Regions from separate parts of the Pseudomonas sp. ZT5P21 genome, predicted to be linked through region 1. Evidence: predicted binding sites of a transcription regulator. Region 1 holds the regulator's gene; each other region holds the start of a gene.
The links. Region 1 encodes FliA, which starts transcription of late flagellar genes. Its sites were predicted from a motif close to CTAAAGTTTNNNNNNNNNNNGCCGNTAA; they were not measured.
Positions count from the first base shown of each region.

Region 1 (4,211 bases):
GGCGCCTCGGCCTGTGCCTTGACGGCGTTCAGCGAGTCCAGCAGTTGTTCGAATTCGTTATCGGTGATGTCGCCTGATTCGGCTTCGGCAGCCGGTTCTTCCACCACTTGAGCCACAGGTGAGGCTTCATCCGCGGTTTGCGGCTCGGCCAGACGAGCCAGGGCCGCGAGCAATTCAGGCGTGGCAGCCGTGATCGGGCTGCGCTCGCGAACTTCGGTAAACATGCTGTTCACCGCGTCCAGCGCTTCGAGAACCACGTCCATCAATTCCGAGTCGACGCGACGCTCACCCTTGCGCAGGATGTCGAACACGTTCTCGGCGATGTGACAGCACTCCACCAGCTCGTTGAGCTGGAGGAAGCCGGCGCCCCCTTTTACAGTGTGAAAACCGCGAAAAATTGCATTGAGCAAGTCCGCATCATCCGGTCGGCTTTCCAGCTCGACCAGTTGTTCGGACAATTGCTCTAGAATCTCGCCGGCCTCAACCAGGAAATCCTGAAGGATCTCTTCATCGGCGCCGAAGCTCATTAAGGGGGTGCTCCTAACAGGTCTAAAAACCTAAAAAACCTAAAATTCTAAAATTCTAAAATTCTAAAATTCTAAAACCCTAGGCTGGATAGCAAATCGTCCACATCGTCCTGACCGGACACAACGTCTTCTCTTTTATCGGCATGAATCTGCGGACCTTCACCCTGAGAGAGATGTTTTTGCGGATCTTTTTCTGCAAGCATCGCTTCACGGTCATGTTCGATGCCCGCAAAGCGGTCCACATGACTGGCCATGAGTACGAGCTTGAGCAGGTTGCTTTCTACTTCGGTGACCAATTGGGTCACCCGCTTGATCACCTGACCGGTGAGGTCCTGGTAATCCTGGGCGAGCAAAATGTCATTGAGGTTGCTCGACACCGCGCGATTGTCCGTGCTGCTGCGTGCCAGGAAACCGTCGACACGCCGTGCCAGCTCGCGGAACTCTTCAGCCCCGACTTCGCGACGCATGAAGCGTCCCCAGTCCGTGCTCAGCGCCTGCGCTTCATCGCTCAGGCTGTTGACCAGCGGCGTGGAGTTTTCGACCAGATCCATGGTGCGGTTGGCGGCAGCCTCGGTCAGCTTCACAACGTAACCCAGACGCTCGGTGGCATCCGTGATTTGGGACACTTCCTCGGCTTGCGGCATGTGCGGGTCAATCTGGAAATTGACGATCGCGCTGTGCAGCTCGCGAGTGAGCTTGCCCACTTCCTGATACAGGCCGCGGTCACGGGTCTGATTGAGCTCATGGATCAGTTGCACAGCGTCGCCGAACTTGCCTTTTTCAAGGCTTTCGACCAGCTCGACCGCGTGTTTTTTCAGGGTCGATTCAAAATCGCCCTGTGAAGATTCGTTATGGTCCATAGCTCCCCCGTGGCGCAGTTTCTCAACCGATGCGTTCGAAAATCTTCTCGATTTTTTCTTTCAACGCCTGGGCCGTGAAGGGCTTGACCACATAGCCGTTAACACCGGCCTGGGCCGCTTCGATGATCTGCTCGCGCTTGGCTTCAGCGGTCACCATCAGCACCGGCAGGTGCTTGAGCTTTTCATCGGCGCGCACGTGACGCAGCAGATCGATACCGGTCATGCCAGGCATGTTCCAGTCCGTTACCAGAAAGTCGATGCTTCCGCTGTTGAGAACCGGAATGGCAGTGGTGCCATCGTCAGCCTCGACCGTGTTGGTGAACCCAAGGTCACGCAACAGGTTTTTTATGATCCGCCGCATCGTTGAGAAGTCATCAACGATGAGGATTTTCATGTTCTTGTCCAATTCGACCTCCAAGCAGTCTTAAACGCGCCCAGCACCTGGACGCGCCATTTCAATCAATCCGGCAAAGCACTCGATGACTGTCTGGAGCACAACAGATCGAAACCGGCGCAGTTAAACACCACACCAGCCACGTTCGCAGTGTCCCCACACTGCCTTCAGCGCGCTCGCCACTCCCCCAAACGCCCCCGCAAACGGGCCGCGCACTGGCTGTGTAACTGGCTGACCCGAGATTCGCTGACCCCCAGGACTTCACCGATTTCCTTGAGATTCAACTCTTCGTCGTAGTACAGCGCCAACACCAGTCGCTCACGCTCCGGCAAATTGGCAATCGCGTCCGCCAGCGCCGCCTGGAAGCGTTCATCTTCCAGATCGCGTGACGGCTCGAGATGAGCACTCGCGCCATCCTCGTGCAGCCCTTCGTGTTCGCCGTCCTGCAAGAGATCGTCGAAACTGAATAACCGGCTGCCCAAGGTGTCGTTCAAAATCCCGTAGTAATCGTCGAGACTCAATTGGAGTTCGGCCGCAACTTCGTGATCTTTAGCGTCACGGCCGGTTTTAGCTTCAATCGAGCGAATTGCGTCGCTGACCATGCGGGTATTGCGGTGGACCGAACGTGGCGCCCAGTCTCCCTTGCGGACTTCATCGAGCATGGCGCCGCGGATTCGTATGCCCGCGTACGTCTCGAAACTCGCGCCTTTGCTGGCGTCGTATTTGGTCGACACTTCAAGCAGGCCGATCATGCCGGCCTGGATCAGGTCTTCGACCTGGACACTGGCGGGCAATCGCGCCAACAAGTGGTAAGCAATGCGTTTGACCAGTGGCGCGTAACGCTCGATCAGCTCGTACTGCGCGTCACGTGCCGATTTCTTGTAAAGGTTGTAACCGCTGGCTGTCATAGCACGGGTCCTGCCGTTTGTTGCACGAGGCGCTCGACGAAAAACTCCAGGTGCCCGCGCGGGTTGGCGGGCAGCGGCCAGGTATCGACCTTTTGCGCGATGGCCTTGAAGGCCAGGGAGCACTTGGAACGCGGAAAAGCTTCATAGACCGCACGCTGCTTCTGAACGGCCTTGCGCACGCTTTCGTCGTACGGCACCGCACCGACGTATTGTAAGGCGACGTCGAGGAAGCGATCCGTGACCTTGGTCAACTTGGCGAACAGGTTGCGACCTTCCTGCGGGCTCTGGGCCATATTGGCCAGGACCCGGAAGCGGTTCATGCCGTAGTCGCGGTTCAGCAGCTTGATCAGTGCATAGGCGTCGGTGATCGAGGTCGGCTCGTCGCAGACCACCAGCAAGACTTCTTGCGCGGCGCGAACGAAACTGACTACAGAGTCACCAATACCCGCGGCGGTGTCGATCACCAGGACGTCGAGGTTGTCGCCAATATCGCTGAACGCCTGGATTAAGCCAGCGTGCTGCGCCGGGCTCAGATGCACCATGCTCTGAGTGCCGGATGCGGCCGGGACGATGCGGATGCCGCCGGGGCCTTGCAACAACACGTCGCGCAGCTCACAGCGGCCTTCGATCACGTCGGCCAGGGTGCGTTTGGGTGTCAGTCCCAGCAGGACGTCGACATTCGCCAGCCCCAGATCAGCGTCCAGCAGCATGACGCGCCGGCCGAGCTCAGCTAGAGCCAGGGACAAGTTCACTGACACGTTAGTCTTCCCGACGCCACCTTTGCCGCCGGTCACCGCGATCACCTGTACGGGATGCATGCTGCCCATGTTATTTCTTTACCTTGTCTTGCATAGACGGAGGCCACATTACTGGCTGCGCGTTCACAAACGGAACAATGCATGGCAGACCATCGATGTAGGTACAAAAACTGTTCATTAATACCTCAGCCGACCTGCTTGGTCGGGCTGTGGTAAATATCAGCGAACATGTCAGCCATGGCTTCTTCGCTGGGTTCTTCCTGCATTTGCACGCTGACGGCGCGGCTGACCAATTGATGACGCCGCGGCAGATGCAAATCATCCGGAATCCGCGGCCCATCGGTCAGGTAAGCCACCGGTAACTCATGACTGATTGCCAGGCTCAACACCTCGCCCAAGCTTGCTGTTTCATCCAGTTTAGTCAGGATGCAGCCAGCGAGCCCGCAGCGCTTGTAACTGTGATAAGCGGCGGTTAGAACCTGTTTCTGGCTGGTGGTTGCCAGAACCAGATAATTTTTTGATTTGATGCCACGACCGGCCAGGCTCTCGAGCTGCATGCGCAGTGCCGGATCGCTGGCCTGAAGGCCCGCCGTATCGATCAGCACCACACGCTTGCGCAGCAAAGGCTCCAGCGCCTGCACCAGAGACTGGCCCGGGTCGACGTGCGTTACCGACACGTTGAGGATCCGACCCAGGGTCTTGAGTTGTTCCTGAGCACCGATGCGGTAGCTGTCCATGCTCACCAGCGCGATGTTCTGCGCGCC
Region 1 covers NZ_CM142705.1:4,198,907-4,203,117, forward strand. The annotation lists gene ACYZT9_RS19465 (chemotaxis protein CheA) at 1-527, opposite strand, end outside; gene ACYZT9_RS19470 (protein phosphatase CheZ) at 599-1,387, opposite strand; gene ACYZT9_RS19475 (chemotaxis response regulator CheY) at 1,410-1,781, opposite strand; gene fliA (RNA polymerase sigma factor FliA) at 1,949-2,689, opposite strand; gene fleN (flagellar synthesis regulator FleN) at 2,686-3,516, opposite strand; gene flhF (flagellar biosynthesis protein FlhF) at 3,633-4,211, opposite strand, start outside.

Region 2 (4,211 bases), 2.8 Mb from region 1:
AAGCTGGAGAATGGATGGAACGGGTTGCGCTTCATGTCCAGTCGCGCAACCGCCGCATTGAGAAAGCCCAGATCGAAACTGCTGTTGTGCCCGACCAGGATCGCCCGCTTGCAGCTGTTGGCTTTCAACGCCTTGCGGATGCCTCGGAAAATATCGGTGAGCGCTGCTTCTTCGCTCACAGCCATGCGCAACGGGTGATCGAGTTTGATCCCGGTGAACTCCAGGGCGGCCGCTTCGATGTTGGCACCTTCAAAAGGCTCGACGCGGAAGAAGTAAGTGTGATCAGGGTATACAAAACCCCTCTCATCCATGGCGATGGTGGTAGCGGCTATTTCCAGCAAGGCGTCAGTGGCAGAGTTGAAACCACCGGTTTCAACGTCGACAACGACTGGCAGGTATCCACGGAATCGAGCTGCCATCGGGTGGCGTGGACCACCTCCGCCGCCTTGACCGTCCTGTTCGTCGTCGAAATGGTCTTCACTCACGCGTGTTCCTCCAGCAGGCGCCAGCGCAGTTTTTCACCGGCGCGCAGCGGGATAACGGTCAGCTCGCCAAATGGCAGGCTGGTTGGGGCGGTCCACTCGTCGCGGACCAGGGTGATGCGATCGGTGTTCACCGGCAGGCCATAGAAACGTGGGCCGTTGAGGCTGGCGAAAGCTTCGAGCTTGTCCAGCGCATTGCGCTGTTCGAACGCTTCGGCGTACATCTCGATCGCCGCATAAGCGGTGTAGCAACCGGCACAACCGCAAGCGGCTTCCTTGGCATGCTGAGCGTGCGGCGCCGAGTCGGTACCGAGGAAGAACTTTTCGCTGCCGCTGGTGGCGGCGTCGAGCAAGGCTTCCTGATGCGTATTGCGCTTGAGGATCGGCAGGCAATAAAAGTGCGGCCGAATCCCGCCGACCAGCATGTGGTTGCGGTTGTAAAGCAAATGATGCGCGGTGATGGTCGCGCCAACGTTGGCCGAAGCCTCATTGACGAACTGCACGGCGTCCGCGGTGGTGATGTGTTCGAACACCACTTTGAGCGTCGGGAAACGCTCGACCACACGACGCATGTGCTCATCGATGAAGATTTTTTCGCGGTCGAACACATCGACATCGCTACGGGTGACTTCACCGTGAACCAGCAAGGGCATCCCGACGTCGGCCATGGCCTCAAGCACAGGGAAAATCTTGTCGATGCTGGTGACGCCAGAATCCGAATTGGTGGTCGCGCCGGCCGGGTAAAGCTTGGCGGCGTGAATGAAACCGCTGGCCTTGGCCTCGCGAATTTCTTCGGGCTGGGTACGGTCGGTCAGGTAAAGGACCATCAACGGTTCGAAACGGCTGCCGGCCGGACGTGCAGCGAGAATCCGCTGGCGATAGCCGTCGGCTTCAGCGGCGTTGCGCACCGGAGGTACCAGGTTGGGCATGATGATGGCGCGGCCAAAGGTGCGCGCGACATCCGCGACGGTATTGGTCAACACGGCACCATCGCGAAGATGAATGTGCCAGTCGTCGGGACGCAGCAGGGTCAGGCGGTCGGACATGAGGGGATTCCAGGCGGGTCAAACTGAGGGGAATCGTACCGGAAAAGACTCTCTCAGGCACTCGCTATCAAGTTTTGCAGGAAGCTTCCGATATCCAACAGGTATGCCGTAAACATGTGTGTGTCGGTCTTTTTGTTGTAGAAGCCAGTGGAGCCTCCCGTGCGCCAGCGTTATTTAGCCTTGCTCAGCGTGTTTGCCAGCCTTCCCGCGATGGCGCTCACTTTCCAGACCCGTCTGGAGAGCATCGAGTGGACGGTCGAAGGGGACAAGTTCGAGTGCCGCCTGACTCAACCGATCACCGATTTCGGTTCGGGTGAGTTCGTGCGCCGCGCGGGAGAGCAAGCGACGTTTCGTCTGAAAGTCTATAACTCGATGGTGGGCGGCGGCTCGGCGACCTTGCTGGCGGCCGCTGCACCCTGGCAGCCGGGGCGTGGCGACATCAATCTCGGTTCCGTCCAGATCGGCAGCGGTAATGTGCTGTTCAACAGCTCGCAAGTTCAAGCCGGACGTTTGATCAGTGGCCTGATAGATGGGCGCAGCCCGGTTGTTCGACATTATTCGGGTGATGGCCGGGTGTCGGAAGTGCGGCTGTTACCGGTCAAGTTCAGCAAGGCGTTCAACGATTATCAAGGCTGTGTGGCGAAACTGCTGCCGAAGAATTTCGAGCAGGTCAAACAGTCGCAGATCGGCTTCCCCGGCGATGGCCTGGATCTCGATGCGCAGGCCAAGGCTCAATTGCAGGTGATGCTGGAGTTCATGAAGGCCGATCCGACGGTCAACCACATCGAGCTCGACGGTCACTCCGACAACAGCGGCAACCGCCTGAGCAATCGAGACCTGTCGCGGCGTCGGGCGTTGGCGGTCATGGAGTTCTTCAAGGCCAACGGGGTTCAGGAATCGCAGATCACCGTGCGCTTTCACGGCGAGCGTTATCCGTTGGCACCCAACACCAATGCAGCCAATCGGGCGAAGAACCGTCGGGTCAATGTGCACCTCGCGCGGGTTGCACCCACCGAGCAGCCGGCGCCTCAGGCCACCGTTTCGGCCAGCGCGGCGAAGACTTCCTGACCCGTCGGTCATCGTCGCGAGTTCGACACAATCTGTCGCTTCGTCGTCATAAGCTGTCGCGCCTCTGTAAATTATCCTGCATGACCGGTAGACTTGACGGCTTTCCGTAGAACCCCGTGGAGTGATGGCATGGCGGACGTAAACAAGGTCGTTCTGGCGTATTCCGGCGGCCTGGACACTTCGGTGATCCTCAAGTGGCTGCAGGATACATATAACTGTGAAGTCGTGACCTTCACCGCTGACCTGGGTCAGGGCGAAGAGGTCGAACCTGCACGCGCCAAGGCTCAAGCCATGGGCGTGAAAGAGATCTACATCGACGATCTGCGCGAAGAATTCGTACGCGATTTCGTTTTCCCGATGTTCCGCGCCAACACCGTTTACGAAGGCGAGTACCTGCTGGGTACTTCCATCGCTCGTCCGTTGATCGCCAAGCGCCTGATCGAAATCGCCAATGAAACCGGCGCTGACGCCATTTCCCACGGCGCCACCGGCAAAGGCAACGACCAGGTTCGTTTCGAACTGGGCGCGTACGCCTTGAAGCCAGGTGTGAAAGTGATTGCACCGTGGCGCGAATGGGACCTGCTGTCCCGTGAAAAGCTGATGGATTACGCTGAAAAGCACAACATTCCGATCGAGCGTCACGGCAAGAAAAAATCCCCGTACTCGATGGACGCCAACCTGCTGCACATCTCCTATGAAGGCGGTGTGCTGGAAGACACCTGGACCGAGCACGAAGAAGACATGTGGCGCTGGACCGTCTCTCCGGAGAAGGCTCCTGACAAGGCGCAGTACCTGGAGCTGACCTACCGCAACGGCGACATCGTTGCACTGGACGGCGTCGAAATGACCCCGGCCACCGTGCTGGCGACCTTGAATCGTATCGGTGGCGAACACGGTATCGGCCGTCTGGACATCGTCGAAAACCGTTACGTAGGCATGAAATCCCGTGGCTGCTACGAAACCCCTGGCGGCACCATCATGCTGCGCGCTCACCGTGCGATCGAATCGATCACCCTGGACCGCGAAGTGGCTCACCTCAAAGACGAGCTGATGCCGAAATACGCCAGCCTGATCTACACCGGCTACTGGTGGAGTCCTGAGCGTCTGATGCTGCAGCAGATGATCGATGCTTCCCAGGCTCACGTGAACGGCGTTGTGCGCCTGAAATTGTACAAGGGCAACGTGATCGTCACTGGCCGCAAGTCCGACGAATCGTTGTTCGACGCCAACATCGCGACATTTGAAGAAGATGGCGGCGCCTACAACCAGGCTGATGCGGCCGGCTTCATCAAGCTAAACGCCCTGCGCATGCGTATCGCGGCGAACAAGGGTCGTAAGCTTTTCTGAAGTTTTTGACTTGGTAATGGAATTTGTGGCCTTGTTTTCGACAAGGCCACAAATTTGGAAATAGGGGTTTTCTTTCTGACATTGCGATTCATCTTTCTTGATTTGTAAACACCATCCCGCCTGCTGCTCTCCGTTGATCCTGAAAAGCTACTGACCGCTGCGTGTCAGTTTGGCGAGTTGATCAATGACCGTCACGTCCTGTGAGCTCAAACTGTAAGCAATGCAAAACGGCGCGCCGCTGCGTTTCTTTACGTGCCTGAAAAATTTG
Region 2 covers NZ_CM142705.1:1,395,559-1,399,769, forward strand. The annotation lists gene rnt (ribonuclease T) at 1-485, opposite strand, end outside; gene pyrC (dihydroorotase) at 482-1,528, opposite strand; gene ACYZT9_RS06395 (flagellar protein MotY) at 1,688-2,596, shown strand; gene ACYZT9_RS06400 (argininosuccinate synthase) at 2,726-3,943, shown strand; gene ACYZT9_RS06405 (hypothetical protein) at 4,091-4,211, opposite strand, start outside.
Region 2: ACYZT9_RS06395 (flagellar protein MotY) is a predicted target of FliA. The motif match lies at 1,595-1,622, and genes of this name have one in related genera.

Region 3 (4,211 bases), 2.4 Mb from region 1:
GGCCGATTCGCCGGTGATGGTGCAAGTGCAAGAAGAAATTGTCCTGCGTACCGCCGATGAAGGAACGGTGGTGTCGACCTCAGTACGCTTGCCGACGGACGATGCGGGCCTGGTTCAGGTCGATCAACTTCACGTGGGTTGCTGGGTCGAGTTTCAGGAGGATGAGGATCACAACCTGCGCTGCAAGCTGGCGGCGATCATCGAGGCCACGGGCAACTACATTTTCGTCGACCGCACCGGGATGAAAGTACTGGAGCGCAGCCGTACCGGCCTGGCGCTGGATTTTCGCCGTGGCGCGGTGCGAGCCCTGGACGACACCTTGCTCTTCGACCGGGCTCTGGAGTCGGTGATCGGCAACCTGCGGCGTCTCGATCGCGGCAAGTGATCGCGCGCCGAGGGGCTATCACGGCATACTGGGCGCCCACACAGTCGACGTTGAAGGAACCTGTATGCAGTTGGACCCCGCGAGCGGTTGGTGCCAGGGCGTGAATATCTGCCCTTCACCCAACTTCAATGCGCGCCCCACGGGCGAAGTATCCCTGCTGGTGATCCACAACATCAGTCTGCCGCCGGCGCAGTTCGCCACCGGCAAGGTGCAGGAATTTTTCCAGAATCGGCTGGATGTCACAGAACATCCTTACTTTGAAGGGATCGCAAACCTGCGGGTATCTGCGCACTTTCTGATTGAGCGTGACGGCACCGTGACTCAGTTTGTCTCTTGTCTTGAGCGTGCGTGGCATGCGGGCGTGTCATGTTTCGATGGTCGGGAAACCTGTAACGATTTTTCCGTGGGCATCGAGCTCGAAGGCACGGATGATCTGCCGTTCACCGACGCTCAGTATGATGCGTTGACGACCCTGACCTTGCAGTTGCAAAGCAACTTCACGGCCATTACCGCACAGCGCATCTGCGGGCATAGCGACATCGCGCCGGGGCGCAAGACCGATCCGGGACCGGCGTTCGATTGGGCGCGATATCGCGCTGCCCTGGCTAAAGAGGAACAATAATGAGTTTTCTGGTGTTGCTGTTGGCGGTGTGGATCGAGAAATTCTCGGCCCTGCGCCATCGGATTCAACGTGACGGCGGCTGGGTGCGCGAGCTGCACAAGCTTGAAGTCAGTCCGCGCCTAGTCAATCGTCCGTGGTTGATATTGGTGATTCTGGTGTTGCTGCCGGTGGCGCTGCTGGGCCTGCTCCTGGTGGTTCTGGAACCGGTTGCTTACGGTCTGTTGGCGTTGCCGGTGCATTTGCTGGTGGTTATCTACAGCCTGGGTCGCGGTGATTTGCTAGCCGGTCTCGGGCCGTTTCGCGATGCCTGGCGCCGGGAAGACCTGCAAGCTGCCGCTCACGTGGCAGAACGCGATCTGAATATCTGCGCCGACAGCGGCGAGCAACTGCTGGAACGGGTTGAAGGGCATCTGCTCTGGGAGGCGTACCAGAGCTTTTTTGCGGTGATTTTCTGGTACTTCCTGTTGGGCCCGGTGGCGGCGCTGAGCTATCGACTGCTGGCACTTGCCGAAGAACATGGGCAGAACCTCGCTGTCGTCGAGCGCGCCGCACAATTGCGCCATGCGTTCGATTGGGTGCCGGTGCGTCTGCTGGCGGCCAGCTTCGCGTTGGTTGGCAACTTTGTGGCGGTCAGCCGGGTGATGCTGCACGAACTGCTGAACTGGAACATCAGCGCCGCACGGTTGATCGAGAAGGTCGGGCTGGTGGCGGGTGAAATTCCTGCGCCGGTGGTTGGGCCGGACGGCATCAACAGTCTCGACCGGATCTGGGAATTGCTGCTGCGGGCGGCGGTGCTCTGGTACGCCGGTTTTGCCTTGTGGACCGTCCTTCCCTAAATACACCGACCTCTGTCGGAGCAGAGCTTGCTCGCGAAGACGGTATGTCATTCAACAGTTAAGTTGCCTGACACAACGTCTTCGCAAGCAAGCTCTGCTCCTACAAGGACCGTGCCCTCTCTCACGTTAACCTTAAGTTACAAACCCCCCCGCCGATTTGAGCTATACAGAGATAGCACTGAATAGTGGCTATCTGCTGTCTGTCAGTGCGTGCCAATAAAAATAAGAATTCAAAAGGGAGACTTCCAGTGAAGAGCTTGCTCTATCCCGCCGTCGCGCTAATGAATCGCCTGAGCTTCGGCATGAAGTTCAGCCTGATCAGCGTTCTGTTCCTAGTGCCGATGCTGGTGACCAATTTTTACCTGGTACGCGATTCCTATCGTGAATTCCAGGGCACTCAGGTCGAACTGCAGAGCCTGGATTTGCTGGGCAGCAGCCTGGCCCTGCGACGCGATCTGGAAACCCTGAATAACCTGGTGCAGATCAACGTCATCCTCGGCCAATCCGGCAAGGCCGGCAATCTCGAACCCAAGATCACTGCCCTGGAACAAAGCGTTCTGGTCCGCCTGCAAGGGCTGACGGCGATGACCACCGATTCGGAACAGATCACGGTTTTCGATGGCAAACGCGATGAAATGATCACCGCGTTCAAGGCCCAGCAAGCGGAAAACTCCCTGCAGAGCAAAAGTGCGCTGATCGGCAAGTTGCTCGGCAACGCACAGATTTTCAGCCAGATCATCGCCAGTCAGGCGGGTTTGAGCCGTGACAATCAGAGCGACATGCGTCAGCTCACCGAGCTCGTCACCAACGTCACGCCGCCCGTCACCCAGATCTTGGGCGATGGCCGCGCAATGGGCTCTTACTCGCTGGGGCAAGGGTTTCTCAATTCGTCGTCGAGCACCCGTTTCGACGAGTTGCTGGCTCAGATCGAAAAGTTGCAGGCCGAATACAGCCTGAAGTTGCAGGACGCGCTGGGCTCGAGCAAAGCGGCGCGCGAAACGCTGGCGGCCCAGGCCGAGAGCAGTAAGGCGTCGCTGAAAAAGGCCAGTGAACTGTTTGAAGAACACGTAGTGATGGCCGACACCCTCGATGCGCCGTGGCAGGCCTTTTACGATCAGGTCACCGGCCTGATGGACCAGACTTACCAACTCAACGAAGCCACCCTGAAATTTCTCGATACCCAATTGCAGCAGCGACTGACCGAGAACCGCACGCATATGGTCCTGCAGGCCGTCGCGTTGTCGGTGGTGTTTGTATTGATCTTCTACCTCTATGGCGGCTTTTACGCCTCGACCCGCACCACCCTCAAGCGTCTTGGCGCGATGATGGACAAAGTGGCGGCCGGTGACATGACCGTGACCTTCAATGCCAATAGCCGCGATGAGCTGGGCGAGTTGGGAGAGGTGTTCAACGGCACCGTGAAGAAGATCCATGACTTGATCGAGCGTGTCGGCCACACCGTCGGTGAAGTCGAGCGTCAGGCCGGTCAGGTCGAAAATGTGTCAGCCCAGAGTAACCAGGCCGTAGCGGGGCAGCGCACCCAGATCGAACAGGTTGCCACGGCCATGAATCAGATGTCGGCCACGTCGCTGGAGGTGGCACGCAGTGCCGCGGCGGCGGTCAGCAGCGCCCACAGCGTCAACGACGAGACCATCAGCGGGCGCGGTCTGGTGCAATCGCAACAGGGCAGCATTGCCGCACTGGCCAGCGAGATCGATCAATCGGTGCTGGTGATCAATCAACTGGCCAGCGACAGCCAGTCCATCAGCCGCGTGCTGGAAGTGATCAAAAGCATCGCTGAGCAGACCAACCTGCTGGCGCTCAACGCGGCCATCGAGGCGGCGAGGGCGGGCGAGCAGGGTCGAGGTTTTGCGGTGGTGGCGGACGAGGTCCGGACCCTGGCCAAACGCACTCAGCAATCCACCGAGGAAATCGAGCAGATGATCGCCAAACTGCATAGCGGTGTCGGTGCGGCGGTGAAGGCCATGGGCACCAGCCATCAAATGGCCAATGGCACGGTGGGGCAGTCGGAAAAGGTCCAGCAGGCGCTGGAAAATATCCTTGGGGCGGTGGGAATGATCGTCGACCAGAACCAGCAGATCGCCGCCGCAGTGGAACAACAGACTGCCGTGGCGCACGACATCGACCAGAACATCGTCGAGATCAACCGTGCCGGCGAGCGCACCGCTGAAGGTGCGCATCAGACCGAAGACGCCAGTCGGGCGTTGTCGGCTCAGGTGGTGGAGCTCAAACAGCTGATCAGCGCGTTCCGGGTTTGATGCTGGAACCGGTTCCCTGTGGGAGCGAGCTTGCTCGCGATAGCGGTGTGTCAGGCAACATCAATGCGGATGTTAGACCGCCATCGCGA
Region 3 covers NZ_CM142705.1:1,050,630-1,054,840, forward strand. The annotation lists gene ACYZT9_RS04805 (DUF1631 domain-containing protein) at 1-385, shown strand, start outside; gene ampD (1,6-anhydro-N-acetylmuramyl-L-alanine amidase AmpD) at 450-1,007, shown strand; gene ampE (regulatory signaling modulator protein AmpE) at 1,007-1,843, shown strand; gene ACYZT9_RS04820 (methyl-accepting chemotaxis protein) at 2,092-4,122, shown strand.
Region 3: ACYZT9_RS04820 (methyl-accepting chemotaxis protein) is a predicted target of FliA. The motif match lies at 1,975-2,002, and genes of this name have one in related genera.